2 regions of the Streptomyces sp. NPDC060184 genome follow, and region 1 is predicted to be linked to the other one. Evidence: predicted binding sites of a transcription regulator. Region 1 holds the regulator's gene; the other holds the start of a gene.
What was found. Region 1 encodes HrcA, which represses chaperone genes, less so after heat shock. Its sites were predicted from a motif close to TTNGCACTCNGNNNNNCNGAGTGCNAA; they were not measured.
Positions count from the first base shown of each region.

Region 2: groES (co-chaperone GroES) is a predicted target of HrcA. The motif match lies at 5,675-5,701, and genes of this name have one in related genera.

Region 1 is NZ_JBHWYX010000039.1:14,347-22,281, forward strand. Features, by position in the region: gene ACFWEE_RS24165 (hypothetical protein) at 1-1,299, opposite strand, end outside; gene ACFWEE_RS24170 (DUF3097 domain-containing protein) at 1,436-2,254, opposite strand; gene ACFWEE_RS24175 (MBL fold metallo-hydrolase) at 2,328-3,062, opposite strand; gene hrcA (heat-inducible transcriptional repressor HrcA) at 3,228-4,244, shown strand; gene dnaJ (molecular chaperone DnaJ) at 4,245-5,384, shown strand; gene ACFWEE_RS24190 (nitronate monooxygenase) at 5,509-6,624, shown strand; gene ACFWEE_RS24195 (16S rRNA (uracil(1498)-N(3))-methyltransferase) at 6,621-7,364, shown strand; gene ACFWEE_RS24200 (histidine triad nucleotide-binding protein) at 7,497-7,856, shown strand; gene ACFWEE_RS24205 (ribonuclease Z) at 7,872-7,935, shown strand, end outside.
Region 2 is NZ_JBHWYX010000011.1:74-8,008, reverse strand. Features, by position in the region: gene tsaB (tRNA (adenosine(37)-N6)-threonylcarbamoyltransferase complex dimerization subunit type 1 TsaB) at 1-507, shown strand, start outside; gene rimI (ribosomal protein S18-alanine N-acetyltransferase) at 504-995, shown strand; gene tsaD (tRNA (adenosine(37)-N6)-threonylcarbamoyltransferase complex transferase subunit TsaD) at 1,001-2,122, shown strand; gene ACFWEE_RS09715 (hypothetical protein) at 2,119-2,388, shown strand; gene ACFWEE_RS09710 (VOC family protein) at 2,533-2,997, shown strand; gene ACFWEE_RS09705 (SAM-dependent methyltransferase) at 3,049-4,284, opposite strand; gene ACFWEE_RS09700 (polysaccharide deacetylase family protein) at 4,521-5,432, shown strand; gene groES (co-chaperone GroES) at 5,855-6,163, shown strand; gene groL (chaperonin GroEL) at 6,262-7,884, shown strand.

The sequences.
Region 1 (7,935 bases):
CGTGCGCAGCTGGGCGTCCGCGTGGTCGTGGGTCAGCTGCGCGGTGGAGAGCGGCAGGCGCAGCACCCAGGAGAGCGACGAGGCGCCGGCGGGGGACTGGCCGACGCTCAGCTCGTCCACCCACAGCCGGTAGCGGGCCTGCGCCCCCAGCCACGGCGCCCGGCCGCCCGCCGCCGGCCGGCCGGGCGGCTGCGAGGGGGTGTGGACCAGCTCCTCGGCGGCCGGCAGCGTGGCCAGGAGCAGCAGCGGGTCGACCTCGCTGCGGCGCGAGCGCACGTTGTTGATCGCGTTGATCAGCAGCACGCCCCCGTTCTCGTTGGTCGCCGTCGGCAGCAGCACCACCGGGGGGACGGTGCGCTTGCTGCGCCGCCAGTCCAGCGCGCGCGGCCGGTAGCTGTGGCGCAGGTCCTCCAGGAGCGCCTGGACCCGCAGCTCCAGATGGAACTGGCGGGCGGCGGCGTCGCCCTCCTCGGCCTCCGCCACCCGGAGCGCGACGGCGGCGGCGCGGGCCCGGATCACCCGCCACGAGCCGCGCGGCGACAGCCAGGACCAGCCGTCGGAGGGGTACCCGGTGCTGGAGGCGGCGAGCGAGGAGGTGGTGGCGAACCAGCGGCTGGCCCGCCGCAGCCAGAGCAGCGGGGGAGCCGAGGTCGTCAGCAGCCGGACCACCGCCAGGACCAGCGTCGCGGCGGCGGTCAGCAGCAGGGTGGCGGTCCAGCCGATCTCGCCGAGCAGGGTGCCCAGCACCGCGATGAACACGGCGCCCAGGAAGGTCTCGGGGCGGACGGACGCGCGCAGCGAGCGGGACCAGTCGCCGCCCCCGGACCGGGCGGGCCGCCAGCGCAGCGCGCCCAGCTCCTCCAGGATGCGTTCGCCGCGGTCGGCCCGGGTGGCGGGGCCCGGCTGCGCGAGCACCTGGGCGGTCGCCTGCTCGATGGCGCCCAGCAGCCGCGACCGGGGAAAGGTGAAGGGCTTGTACTGGCTGCGCTCCCGGGTCTCCCAGGGGCGCTCACCCAGCCTGCGCACCATGTCGAGCGCCGACGCGTACGGGGAGGTGCCCCGGCTCTCCAGCAGCCGCACCGGGACCCGGCGCGGCTCGTTGGCGCGGTACACCAGGTGCGCGATCTCCCGGACCCGGTCGTCGATCTCGGGCGGGGCCCCGCCGTCGTCGGCCTGGACCACCATGATCGGCATCACCGGGCGGTTGATCCGGTACCGGTCGACGAGTTCCTGCACGAGGTGGAAGACGGCGGAGGACGCCTCGTTTCCGCCGCTTTCCTGCCAGTCCCCTTGCGACATCCCCGTATCCCCCCGTCGCAGACGAATCGCGTACTCCCAATTAACCGGTCAGGAGTGCGAACCGCAGCGCTTTCTCCGGATCGGAACCCGATCCGGCGCAGCGGTTGCGGGGCGGCGGCGCGAGCGGCTTCGGGCGTCACCCCGGAAGCGTGACAAAGTCAATCAATTCCTCTACGCGGCCGAGGAGTTGAGGCTCAAGATCCTTGTACGAGCGGACCCCCGACAGGATGCGCTGCCAGGCCGCCCCGGTGTTCTCCGGCCACCCCAGCGCCCGGCACACCCCGGTCTTCCAGTCCTGCCCGCGCGGTACGGACGGCCAGCCGGCGATCCCCACCGAGGCGGGCTTCACCGCCTCCCAGACGTCGATGAAGGGGTGCCCCACCACCAGCAGGTGCGGATCGGACACCTCGGCCGCGATCCGGGACTCCTTGGAGCCCGGTACGAGATGGTCCACCAGGACCCCGAGCCGCGCGTCCGGCCCCGGACCGAACTCCCGCACGATCGCCGGAAGATCGTCGATGCCCTCCAGGTACTCCACGACCACCCCCTCGATCCGCAGGTCGTCGCCCCACACCCGCTCGACCAGCTCGGCGTCGTGCCGGCCCTCCACGTAGATCCGCCCGGCCCGCGCCACCCGCGCCCGCGCACCCGGCACCGCCACCGACCCGGAGGCCGTACGCGCCGGGACCACCGGGCCGCCGGACGACGGGCGCACCAGCGTCACCACCCGCCCCTCCAGCAGGAAGCCGCGCGGCTCCATCGGGAACACCCGGTGCTTGCCGAAGCGGTCCTCCAGCGTCACCACCGGACCCTGGGCGGACTTCTCGCAGCGGATCACCGCACCGCAGAAGCCGGTGGACACCTCCTCCACGACCAGATCCGGATCGGCGGGCACCTCGGGCACGGGGGCGGACCTCTTCCACGGCGGGGTCAGGTCCGGCTGGTAACTGCGCATGGCACGACGATAATTCGGCCCACGTCCGGCACGGGGGAGCCCCCGCCCCGGCGCACCGCCCGTCCGCGCGCCGTCACACGCCGAAGCGCCCCGCCAGCAGCTCCCGCTGCGCCCGCACGAACGCCGCGTCCACCGCAGCCCCGTGCCCCGGCACGTACACCGCGTCCTCGCCACCCAGCGCGAGGAGCCGGTCCAGGGCGGCGGGCCAGCGGGGCGGCACCGAGTCCGGGCCCGTCTGCGGCTCACCGGACTCCTCGATCAGGTCTCCGCAGAGCACCACCGCGCGCGCCCCCGGGGACCCCGACCCGGGCACCAGGACCGCCAGATCGTGCCCGGTGTGCCCCGGCCCCACGTTGGCGAGCACCACTTCGCGCCCGCCGCCCAGGTCGAGCGTCCAGCGGTGGCACACCTCGCGGCCGGGGAGCACCAGCGCGTCCACCGCCTCCGCCGCGTCGTGCTCGGGCAGACCGTTGCGCACCGCGTCGGCGTGCATCTCGTCCACCGACCCCCGCATCCGCGCCGCCGCCCCGTACGCACCGAACACCTCCGTGCCCGCGAAGGCCGCGGTGCCGAAGACGTGGTCGAAGTGGGGATGGGTCAGTGCGACATGGGTCACCCTGCGGCCCAGCAGCCGCTGCGCCTCGATCCGCAGCCCGACGCCCTCGCGCACGCTCGCGCCGGTGTCCACCACCAGCGCGCGGTCCGCCCCGGCGACCAGGGCGGCGGTCGCGTCCCAGCCGGGAAGCCGCCGGCGGCCCACGCCGTGGCCCAACCGCTCCCAGCCCAGCTCTTCCCAAGAGAGGTCCATGAGGAGACGCTATCCGCATCGACCTGCGCGGTCTCGCGGACCGCGGCCGGTCGCCCTTGCCCGGTGCCCTCCCCACCCCCGTACACTGGCCGGGGGGAAGCTGGCACTCAGACGCACAGAGTGCCAGGCAGAAGCCACCACGACCGACAGCTGGAGGTGTGCGCGATGCTCAGCGAACGCAGACTTGAAGTGCTGCGCGCCATCGTCCAGGACTACGTCGGCACCGAGGAGCCGGTCGGCTCCAAGGCGCTCACCGAGCGGCACCGGCTCGGGGTCTCCCCGGCCACCGTCCGCAACGACATGGCGGTGCTGGAGGACGAGGGCTTCATCGCCCAGCCCCACACCAGCGCCGGGCGCATCCCCACGGACAAGGGGTACCGCCTCTTCGTCGACCGGCTCGCGGGCGTCAAGCCCCTGTCGTCGCCGGAGCGCCGGGCGATCCACAACTTCCTGGACTGCGCGGTCGACCTCGACGACGTCGTGGCCCGCACGGTACGGCTGCTCGCGCAGCTGACCCGGCAGGTCGCCATCGTCCAGTACCCCTCACTGACCCGCTCCACGGTGCGTCACGTGGAGCTGCTGGCCCTGTCGCCGGCCCGGCTGATGCTGGTCCTGATCACCGACACCGGCCGGGTCGAACAGCGTATGATCGACTGCCCCGCGCCGTTCGGCGAGACCCCTCTCGCCGATCTGCGGGCCCGGCTCAACAGCAGGGTCGTGGGACGCCGCTTCAGCGACGTCCCACAGCTCGTGCAGGACCTGCCGGAATCCTTCGAGAACGAGGACCGCGGGACGGTTTCCACGGTCCTGACCACCCTCCTCGAAACCCTGGTCGAGGAGACGGAGGAGCGGCTGATGATCGGCGGCACCTCCAACCTCACCCGCTTCGGGCACGACTTCCCCCTGGTGATCCGGCCCGTGCTGGAAGCGCTGGAGGAGCAGGTCGTCCTGCTGAAGCTGCTCGGTGAGGCCACGGACTCGGGCATGACCGTACGGATCGGGCACGAGAACGCCCACGAGGGCCTCACCTCCACGTCCGTCGTCACGGTCGGCTACGGTTCGGGCGACGAGGCAGTCGCCAAACTCGGCGTGGTCGGACCGACCCGCATGGACTACCCCGGAACGATGGGAGCGGTACGCGCAGTGGCACGTTACGTCGGACAGATCCTGGCGGAGTCGTAAGTGGCCACCGATTACTACGCCGTGCTCGGCGTACGGCGCGACGCGTCGCAGGACGAGATCAAGAAGGCATTCCGTCGGCTCGCCCGCGAGCTGCACCCGGATGTCAACCCCGACCCGAAGACCCAGGAGCGGTTCAAGGAGATCAACGCCGCTTACGAGGTGCTCTCCGACGCCCAGAAGAAGCAGGTCTACGACCTGGGCGGGGACCCGCTGTCGGCCTCGGGCGGCGGCGGGGGCGCGGGCGGCTTCGGCGCCGGCGGCTTCGGCAACTTCTCCGACATCATGGACGCCTTCTTCGGCACGGCCTCGCAGCGCGGACCCCGTTCGCGCACGCGGCGCGGCCAGGACGCCATGATCCGGCTGGAGATCGACCTCGCCGAGGCGGCCTTCGGAACCACCAAGGACATCCAGGTCGACACCGCCGTCGTCTGCACCACGTGCAGCGGCGAGGGCGCGGCCCCCGGCACCTCGGCCCAGACCTGCGACATGTGTCGCGGGCGCGGCGAGGTGTCCCAGGTCACCCGGTCGTTCCTCGGCCAGGTCATGACCTCGCGGCCCTGCCCGCAGTGCCAGGGCTTCGGCACCGTCGTGCCGACCCCCTGCCCGGAGTGCGCCGGCGACGGCCGCGTCCGCTCGCGGCGCACCCTCACGGTCAAGATCCCCGCGGGTGTCGACAACGGGACCCGCATCCAGCTGGCCGGCGAGGGCGAGGTCGGCCCCGGCGGCGGCCCGGCCGGTGACCTCTACGTCGAGATCCACGAGGTCTCGCACGCGGTCTTCCAGCGGCGCGGCGACGACCTGCACTGCACGGTCACCATCCCCATGACCGCGGGCGCGCTCGGCACCAAGGTGCCGCTGGAGACGCTCGACGGCATGGAGGAGATCGACATCAGGCCCGGCACCCAGTCCGGCCAGTCGGTCCCGCTGCACGGACGCGGCATCACGCATCTGCGTGGCGGCGGCCGGGGCGACCTGATCGTGCACGTCGAGGTGCTGACCCCGAACAAGCTCGACCCGGAGCAGGAACGCCTGCTGCGGGAGCTGGCCAAGCTGCGCGGCGAGGAGCGGCCCACCGGGCAGTTCCAGCCCGGACAGCAGGGGCTCTTCTCCCGTCTGAAGGACGCCTTCAACGGCCGCTGAGGCCCGTACGTCCTTGCACTCCGCACCGCCCGCCGGGATCCGTCCCGGCGGGCGGTGCGCGTGTGCGGCACCACCGGCCGGTCGCGGATTCGGCACGGCGGACCGGACATGACACGATGCGGGGATGTCCTCCCTGACCGATCTCTGCCGATATCCGATCGTGCAGGCGCCGATGGCGGGCGGGCCCTCCACCCCCCGGCTCGTCGCCGCCGTCGCCGACGCGGGCGGGCTCGGCTTCCTCGCCGCCGGGTACCGGACGGGCGGGGAGATGCGCCAGGAGATCGACCAGGTCCGCTCGACGACCGCCGGAGCCTTCGGCGTGAACCTCTTCATGCCGCAGCCCCCGCCCGCCGACCCGGGCGCCGCGGCGGCGTACCGCGACCGCCTCGCTGCCGTGGCCGGCACGTACGACACCGCGCTCGGCGACCCCGGTCCCGGCTCCGACGACCCCGACGATTCCGAAGGCTCCGACAAGTTCGACGGCTCCGACGGTTACGACGCCAAGGTGGCCGCCCTCCTGGCGGAGCCGGTCCCGGTGGTCTCCTTCACCTTCGGCTGCCCCACCCGCGACACCCTGGACGCCTTCGCCCGCGCCGGTACGTACACGATCGTCACGGTCACGACCGCCGAGGAGGCGCGCGACGCCCAGTGGGCCGGGGCCGACGCCGTCTGCGCCCAGGGCGTCGAGGCGGGCGGCCACCAGTCCACCCACCACGACGACCCGCGGGCCGACCACACCGGCATCGGGCTGCTCACCCTCGTCACCCAGGTCCGCGAGACCGTGCAGCTGCCGGTCGTCGCGGCGGGCGGGATCATGCGCGGCGCGCAGATCGCCGCCGCCCTCGCGGCCGGGGCCGACGCCGCGCAGCTGGGCACCGCCTTCCTCGCCTGCCCGGAGTCCGGCGCGCACCCGCTGCACAAGCAGGCCCTGACCAGCCCGATGTTCGTCCGCACCGCGCTGACCCGCGCCTTCTCCGGACGGCCCGCCCGGGGGCTGGTCAACCGCTTCGTGCGCGAGCACGACCCGTACGCCCCTGCCGCCTACCCCCAGGTGCACCGCGTCACCTCCGGGCTGCGCAAGGCGGCGGCCCGGGCCGGGGACGCCCAGTCGATGGCGCTCTGGGCGGGGCAGGGCCACCGGATGGCACGCGAGCTGCCCGCCGGGGAACTCGTCGAACTGCTCGCGGCGGAAATGTCGGAGACGGCCCAGCGCGCCGTCGGCATGAGGAGTGCACAGTGACCGCACCGGTCTTCGTCGTCGAGAAGCTGCCCACCGGGCCCGAGTTCGTGCTGGAGGGCCCCGAGGGACGGCACGCCGTCTCCGTGAAACGCCTCCAGCCGGGCGAGGAGGTCGTACTGACCGACGGGCTCGGCCGCTGGGCCGAGGGCGTCGTACGCGCCGCCGAGGGCAAGGACCGGCTGGTCGTCACCGTGGAGCCGGTCCAGGAGGAGGAGCTTCCCGCCCCCCGGATCACGGTCGTCCAGGCGCTGCCCAAGGGCGACCGGGGCGAGGTCGCCGTCGAGACGATGACCGAGACCGGCGTCGACGCGATCGTGCCCTGGCAGGCCGGCCGCTGCATCACCCAGTGGAAGGGCGACCGGGGACTGAAGTCGCTCGCCAAGTGGCGCTCCACCGCCCGCGAGGCGGGCAAGCAGTCCCGCCGGGTGCGGTTCCCCGAGGTCGCCGAGGCGATGTCCACCAAGCAGGTCGCGGCGCTGCTGGCCGCCGCCGACTTCGCGGGCGTGCTGCACGAGGACCGCGACTGCGACAGCGAACCGCTGGCCACCGCCGAACTCCCCGCGACCGGCGAGATCGTGCTCGTCGTCGGCCCCGAGGGCGGGGTCTCCCCGCAGGAGCTGGAGGCCTTCGCCGCCGCCGGGGCCCGTACGTACCGGCTGGGCCGCAGCGTGCTGCGCACCTCCACCGCCGGGACCGCCGCGACCGCGCTGCTGCTGGGGCGCACCGGCCGCTGGGGCTGACCCCGCCGCGGGCGGGCGCGGCTCCGTGCCGCCCCGCCGCGGGCGGTGCCCGCCCCGATACGATGCGCTGAACGGATCATCGGCGTCACCGCCCGATGTCATCAGCGTCACACGCACCGAGGAGGCCGGCCCATGGCGGGAGAGCCGCAGCCCGACTGCCTGTTCTGCAAGATCGTTTCCGGAGAGGTCCCGGCGACCATCGTCCGCGAGAGCGACACCACCGTCGCCTTCCGGGACATCAACCCGCAGGCACCGACCCACGTCCTGGTCATCCCCAAGGTCCACTACCCGGACGCCGCGTCGCTCGCCGCCGCCGAACCGCAGATCGCCGCCGACGTGCTGCGCGAGGCCGGAGCGGTCGCCACCGGGGACAAGGTCGACGGCAACGGCTACCGCGTCGTCTTCAACACCGGCGCCGGCGCCGGCCAGACCGTCTTCCACGCGCACGCGCACGTCCTGGGCGGACGCGGCCTCCAGTGGCCCCCCGGCTGACCGGAGCGCCCATCCATGTCCGCACGTGAGCTGGTGGTGCTCGGCACCGCCAGCCAGGTCCCCACCCGCCACCGCAACC
Region 2 (7,935 bases), on a different contig from region 1:
CTCGACGCCGTGACCGGCATCGTCGTGGGCGTCGGCCCCGGCCCGTACACCGGGCTGCGCGTCGGCCTGGTGACCGCCGCGACCTTCGCCTCCGCCCTCTCCGTCCCCGTGCACGGCCTGTGCACCCTGGACGGACTCGCGTACGCCGCCGGGGAGGAAGCCGGGATCACCGGCCCCTTCGCGGTCGCCACGGACGCCCGCCGCAAGGAGGTCTACTGGGCGCGGTACGCGGACCCCCGCACCCGCACCGGCGGCCCCTCCGTCGACCGGCCCGCCGACATCGCCGAGGAGCTGGCCGGCCTCCCCGTCGTCGGCGCCGGAGCGGCCCTCTACCCCGACTTCTTCCCGGACGCGCGCGGCCCCGAGCACGTCTCGGCCGGGGCGCTCGCCGCGCTCGCCGCCGAACGCCTCACCGCGGGCGAGAAGCTGCTCGACCCGCAGCCGCTCTACCTCCGCAGGCCCGACGCGCAGGTCCCGAAGAACTACAAGGTGGTCACCCCCAAGTGACCGTCCCGACCGCTGAACTGCGCGAGATGCGCTGGTGGGACATCGAACCGGTGCTGGAGCTCGAACACGAGCTCTTCCCCGACGACGCCTGGTCGGCCGGGATGTTCTGGTCCGAGCTCGCCCACGCCCGGGGCCCGCACGCCACCCGGCGCTACGTCGTCGCCGAGGAACCCGCCACCGGGCGGATCGTCGGCTACGCCGGACTCGCCGCCGCGGGTGACCTCGCCGACGTGCAGACCATCGGCGTCACCCGCGACCACTGGGGCGGCGGCCTCGGCTCGGAACTCCTCACCGACCTGCTGAAGCACGCCACCGCCTTCGAATGCGCCACCGTGCTGCTCGAAGTCCGGGTCGACAACACCCGCGCCCAGAAGCTCTACGAACGCTTCGGCTTCGAGCCGATCGGCTTCCGGCGCGGCTACTACCAGCCGGGCAACATCGACGCACTCGTCATGCGCCTCCACGTACAAGGAACAGAGAATGGCTGATGGCAATGGCTGACGAACCGCTCGTACTCGGCATCGAGACCTCCTGCGACGAGACCGGCGTCGGCATCGTGCGCGGCACCACCCTCCTCGCCGACGCCGTCGCGTCCAGCGTGGACACCCACGCCCGGTTCGGCGGAGTCGTCCCCGAGATCGCCTCCCGCGCCCACCTGGAGGCGATGGTCCCCACCATCGAGCGCGCCCTGAAGACGGCCGGGGTCAGCGCCCGGGACCTGGACGGCATCGCCGTCACCGCCGGTCCGGGCCTCGCCGGAGCGCTCCTCGTCGGCGTCTCGGCCGCCAAGGCGTACGCGTACGCGCTGAACAAGCCGCTCTACGGCGTCAACCACCTGGCCTCGCACATCTGCGTCGACCAGCTGGAGCACGGCCCGCTGCCCGAACCGACGATGGCCCTGCTGGTCAGCGGCGGCCACTCCTCGCTGCTGCTCGCCCCCGACATCACCAGCGACGTACGGCCGCTGGGCGCCACCATCGACGACGCGGCGGGCGAGGCCTTCGACAAGATCGCCCGCGTGCTGGACCTCGGCTTCCCCGGCGGCCCGGTCATCGACCGGCTGGCCAAGGAGGGCGACCCCAAAGCCATCGCGTTCCCGCGCGGCCTGACCGGCTCCCGCGACCCCGCGTACGACTTCTCCTTCTCCGGCCTCAAGACCTCGGTCGCCCGCTGGATCGAGGCGAAGCGCGCGGCCGGCGAGGAGGTGCCGGTGCGCGACGTGGCGGCGTCCTTCCAGGAGGCCGTGGTCGACGTGCTGACCCGCAAGGCCGTCCGTGCCTGCAAGGACGAGGGCGTCGACCACCTGATGATCGGCGGAGGCGTCGCGGCCAACTCCCGGCTCCGCGCGCTGGCCCAGGAACGCTGCGAGCGCGCCGGAATCCGGCTCCGGGTACCCCGCCCCGGACTCTGCACCGACAACGGCGCGATGGTCGCGGCCCTCGGCGCCGAGATGGTCGCCCGCAACCGGCCCGCCTCCGACTGGGAGCTGTCCGCCGACTCCTCGCTGCCGGTGACCGACCCGCACGTACCGGGCGCCCAGCACGGCCACGCCCACGATCACGCCCACGATCACGACCACGTGCACGAGATCAGCAAGGACAACCTGTACTCATGACCGTCGCGCTGATGTGGGAGGCCCGCGCCACCGACGGGCGGGGCGCGGAACTGCTGGAGTGGGCCCGCGCCCGGACCGGCGAACTCGCCCGCACCCCGCTCCGGACCGAGCTGCTGCGCGCCCCGCAGGACCGGGTGCTGGTGATCACCTGGTGGCCGGGGGAGTACGGCGACCGGCTGCCGGAGCTCCCCGAGCCCGACGAGCGGCTGATCACCCGCGCGGTGCACCGCTGGCGCTTCGAGTCGCTGGGGCCGGCCGACTCCTGACGGACAAATCTCCTCCGGGGCCGCCGCCGTACGGGCGGCGGCCCCGCGTGTCCGATGAGTTCCGGCCACCCGCCGGGTCTACCTTCCAGAGCCCCGGACCGGTGACCGGGCCCGGGCCGAGCGGGACCCCTGGAGGAGAAGACCATGCAGAAGATCACCCCCTGTCTCTGGTTCGACGGCCGGGCCGCCGAGGCCGCCGACTTCTACGTCTCCGTCTTCGGCGGCGACTCGCGCGTCCTGGAGACCAGCCACTACCCGGAGGGCTCCCCGGGCGAGGCCGGCGCCGTGATGACCGTCCGCTTCCGGCTCGCGGACCAGGAGTACATGGGCCTCAACGGCGGACCCGCCTTCCACTTCACCGAGGCCGTCTCGCTCTCCGTGGACTGCGCGGACCAGGCCGAGGTGGACCGGCTGTGGGCGGCGCTCACCGAGGGCGGCGAGGAGAGCCAGTGCGGCTGGCTCAAGGACAGGTTCGGGCTGTCCTGGCAGATCGTGCCGCGCGCGCTTCCCGACATCCTCGGCGGCCCCGACCGCGACCGCGCCGACCGCGCCATGAAGGCGATGATGGGCATGGGCAAGCTCGACGTGGAGACGCTGCTCAACGCCTGAGGGCCGACCGACGTGTGCTGCTGACACCCCCGGCCCCCGGCGCAGGGCTGATCAGACCGCCGGGCGGAAGGGCCGGCCGACCAGCATGGTCGGGGCACCGGCGACCCGGGTCAGCAGGACCGTCGCGGAGTTCGGCCCCGCGAGCTTCATCCGGCGCCGCACCTCCTCCGGCTCCACCGCGGAACCGCGCTTCTTCACCGTCAGCACCCCCACCTCCCGCTCCCGCAGCAGCGCCTTCAGCCGCTTCATGTTGAACGGCAGCTGGTCGGTGATCTCGTACGCGGAGGTGTACGGGGAGGAGTAGGGCTCGTCGCTGGTGACGTAGGCGATCGTCTCGTCGATCAGCCGCCCGTCGCACCGGGCCACGATGTCGGCGACCAGGCTGGCGCGGATCACGGCGCCGTCCGGCTCGTACAGATAGCGGCCGACCGGGCCCACCGGCGGGGCCGGCAGCGGGGAGCGGGTCGCGAGGGTGGCGCCGGACGGCAGCAGGGTCGCCCGGTAGGAACCGGCCTCGAAGCCCTCGCCGTACCAGAGCACCGCCTCCTTCACGTCCCCGCCGTCCGAGATCCACTCGGCCTCGGCCTCCGGGCCGATCGCCTCGTGCGGGATGCCCGGCGCGATCTTCAGGGCGGCGCGCGGGGCCTTCAGCGCGGCGGCGGTCGCCCAGGAGAGCGGCGGCGAGTACGCCTCCGGGTCGAAGATCCGGCCGCGCCCGCCGCGCCGGGCCGGGTCGACGAAGACCGCGTCGTACCCGGCGGTGTCGACGCCGGTCACGTCGGCGCACCGCACCTCGATCAGTCCGGCGAGGCCGAGCGCCTCGGCGTTGGCGCGGGTCACCTCGGCGGTGAGCGGGTCGCGGTCGACGGCCAGCACCGCGATGCCCGCGCGGGCCAGCGCGATCGCGTCGCCGCCGATGCCGCAGCACAGGTCCGCCACCCGCCGCACCCCGCCCAGCGCCGCGAACCGCCCGGCGCGGTAGGTGGCGACGGATGTACGGGTCGCCTGCTCGACGCCGTCGGGCGTGAAGAACATCCGGTACGCGTCCTCGGCGCCGAACTTCGCCACCGCCCGCTGTCGCAGCCGGGCCTGCCCCAGCGCGGCCGACACCAGGCCCGGCGCGTGGTCGCGGCGCAGCCGGGTGGCGGTGGCCAGCTCGCGCGCCGGGTCGTGGTCCCGCAACTCGTCCAGGAGGGCGGCGCCTTCGGGCGTACGCAGGGCGGCGAAGGAGGCGAGCGGGTCGGCGGGGCCGTCACCGGCGGGCAGAGGTGCGTTCACCCGTCCCATTGTGGGCCAGTGGGCGGCGACGGCTTCCCCGGGCTGCGCGGCCGGGCGTCCCCCGGCTTCCCCGGGTGTGCGCGGCCGGATGTCCCCCGGCTTCCCCGGGTGTGCGTGGCCCCGGCCGGGCTGTGCGCCAGGCGGGGGACGCGGCCGGACGGGCGGCGGTGTCGGGACGGGGGGCCGGGGGCGGGCTGGCAGGATGCGGCGCCATGCAACCAGTACGACAAAAGGAAAAAAGCACAATGAAGCGGCTCGGATCCGGCACGGTCGCGCTGGCGGCCCTGCTGGGCGCCGCCCTCGCCGCCGGTTGCTCCGGCGGCGACCACCCCTCCCACCCGGGCGCGGCGGGTGCGGGCGGCCGGGCGGCGGCCGGAGCGGCCCCGCAGGCGGGACCGGCCGGCGCCCTCGTCTCCTACGCCGAACAGCTGAAGCGGCGCCAGGCGCAGCGGGTCGCCCTCGCGAAGAAGTGGGGGCTGGCCGAGGTCCCGCTGGTGGCCCCCGCGCCGCCCGCCGAGAAGCCGGAGATCACCAGCCGCGAGGGGTTCGAGGTCGACGACGGCGAGGACCTGCCGCAGGTCTTCACGACCGTCCCCACCGATCAGCGGATCGTCTTCCTCACCATCGACGACGGGGCCGAGAAGGACCCCGAGCTGATCCGGATGATGGACGAGCTGAAGATCCCGTACACCGCCTTCCTCAGCGACTACCTCGCGAGCGAGGACTACGGCTACTTCGCCGCGATGCAGAAGAAGGGCGTCACCCTCAACAACCACACCCTCACCCACCCCTATCTGCCCGGGCTCTCCTACGCCGAGCAGAAGAAGGAGATCTGCGACCAGCAGGACCGGATCGAGAAGCACTTCGGCAAGCGGCCGGTGCTCTTCCGGCCGCCGTACGGCAACTACAACCGCGACACCCTCGTCGTCGCCAAGTCCTGCGGGATCAAGGCCGTGCCGCTGTGGGCGGAGGAGGCGTTCCCCGACCACATGGACTGGCGGGAGTGGGACCGGGACCTGCACCCCGGCGACATCGTCCTGACCCACTTCCAGGGGCCCGCGCAGTGGAAGGGGACCATGGCCGACATGGTCCGCAACGTCATGAAGGTCATCACGGAGAAGGGGTACGCGGTAGCCCGGCTGGAGGACTACGTCTGATCCGCGGGCGGGGGCGCGGCGGTGAGGGCGGGGGGCGCACCGGCCGCCCCGGTCAGTACGGGCACCGTCGCCCGGAACGGCGTGTACCGCCGCCGCGTTGTCCCTGCGGGCGCCCGATCGAGACCCGCCCGGCACGGCGTCACGGCGCGCACTCCGGCGCGCGTCCCGGCACGCTCCCCGGGCCGCGTGTCGCCCGGCCGGTCCGTCCCGGCGGGCGTCCCGCGCCACGCACGGGTACGGAATTGGCACTCCGCTTGACCGAGTGCTAATCGCGGTCATAGTCTCGGTGCTGGCACTCCCCCCTGGAGAGTGCCAGCAGTACCGCGCGACAGGGCAGGTCCGGCACCCGCGACGACGGATCCGGCCCGGCGCGACCCCAGACTGTTAAACCCCGTGAGATCTCCGAAGGGGGAGACCGGATCGTGTCGACCACCAGCTCCAAGGTTGCGATCAAGCCGCTCGAGGACCGCATTGTGGTCCAGCCGCTCGACGCCGAGCAGACCACGGCTTCCGGCCTGGTCATTCCGGACACCGCCAAGGAGAAGCCCCAGGAGGGCGTCGTCCTGGCCGTGGGCCCGGGCCGCTTCGAGAACGGCGAGCGCCTTCCGCTCGACGTCAAGACCGGCGATGTCGTCCTGTACAGCAAGTACGGCGGCACCGAGGTGAAGTACAACGGCGAGGAGTACCTCGTCCTCTCGGCCCGCGACGTCCTCGCGATCATCGAGAAGTAATTCACCCACTTTTGCTGTCTGTTCTGCGCCCCTGGCCCCCTGCGACATAACAAGCCGGGTGGCTGGGGGCGCAGTTCGTTCGAGAGGGAAAACAGCCCATGGCGAAGATTCTGAAGTTCGACGAGGACGCCCGTCGCGCCCTTGAGCGCGGCGTCAACAAGCTTGCCGACACGGTCAAGGTGACGATCGGCCCCAAGGGCCGCAACGTCGTCATCGACAAGAAGTTCGGCGCGCCCACCATCACCAACGACGGTGTCACCATCGCGCGCGAGGTCGAGATCGACGACCCGTTCGAGAACCTCGGTGCCCAGCTGGTGAAGGAGGTCGCCACCAAGACCAACGACGTCGCCGGTGACGGCACCACCACCGCCACCGTCCTCGCCCAGGCGCTCGTCCGCGAGGGTCTGCGCAACGTCGCCGCGGGTGCCTCCCCGGCCGCCCTGAAGAAGGGCATCGACGCCGCGGTCAAGGCCGTGTCCGAGGAGCTCCTCGCGACCGCCCGTCCGATCGAGGACAAGTCCGACATCGCCGCCGTGGCCGCGCTCTCCGCGCAGGACCCGCAGGTCGGCGAGCTCATCGCGGACGCGATGGACAAGGTCGGCAAGGACGGCGTCATCACCGTCGAGGAGTCCAACACCTTCGGCCTGGACCTCGAGTTCACCGAGGGCATGGCCTTCGACAAGGGCTACCTGTCCCCGTACATGGTGACCGACCAGGAGCGTATGGAGGCCGTCCTCGACGACCCGTACATCCTGATCCACCAGGGCAAGATCGGCTCGATCCAGGAGCTGCTCCCGCTGCTGGAGAAGGTCATCCAGGCCGGCGGCTCGAAGCCCCTCCTGATCATCGCCGAGGACGTCGAGGGCGAGGCGCTCTCCACCCTCGTCGTCAACAAGATCCGCGGCACCTTCAACGCCGTCGCGGTGAAGGCCCCGGGCTTCGGCGACCGCCGCAAGGCCATGCTCGGCGACATCGCCACCCTCACCGGTGCGACCGTCATCGCCGAGGAGGTCGGCCTCAAGCTCGACCAGGCCGGTCTGGACGTGCTGGGCACCGCCCGCCGCGTGACCGTCTCCAAGGACGACACGACCATCGTCGACGGCGGCGGCGACGCCGGTGACGTCAAGGGCCGCGTCAGCCAGATCAAGGCCGAGATCGAGAACACGGACTCCGACTGGGACCGCGAGAAGCTCCAGGAGCGCCTCGCGAAGCTGGCCGGCGGCGTGTGCGTGATCCGCGTCGGTGCCGCCACCGAGGTCGAGCTCAAGGAGAAGAAGCACCGTCTGGAGGACGCCATCTCCGCGACCCGCGCCGCGGTCGAGGAGGGCATCGTCTCCGGTGGTGGCTCTTCCCTCGTCCACGCCGTCAAGGTCCTGGAGGGCAACCTCGGCAAGACCGGCGACGAGGCCACCGGTGTCGCGGTCGTGCGCCGCGCCGCCGTCGAGCCGCTGCGCTGGATCGCCGAGAACGCCGGCCTCGAGGGTTACGTCATCACCTCGAAGGTCTCGGACCTCGACAAGGGCCAGGGCTTCAACGCCGCCACCGGCGAGTACGGCGACCTGATCAAGGCCGGCGTCATCGACCCGGTCAAGGTCACCCGCTCCGCCCTGGAGAACGCCGCGTCCATCGCGTCGCTGCTGCTCACGACCGAGACCCTGGTCGTCGAGAAGCCGGCCGAGGAAGAGGCCGAGGCCGGTCACGGCCACGGTCACTCCCACTAGTACCGACGCTCACCGGCCCCCGGGCCCGTGAGCCGGGCGAGGCCCGGTGCC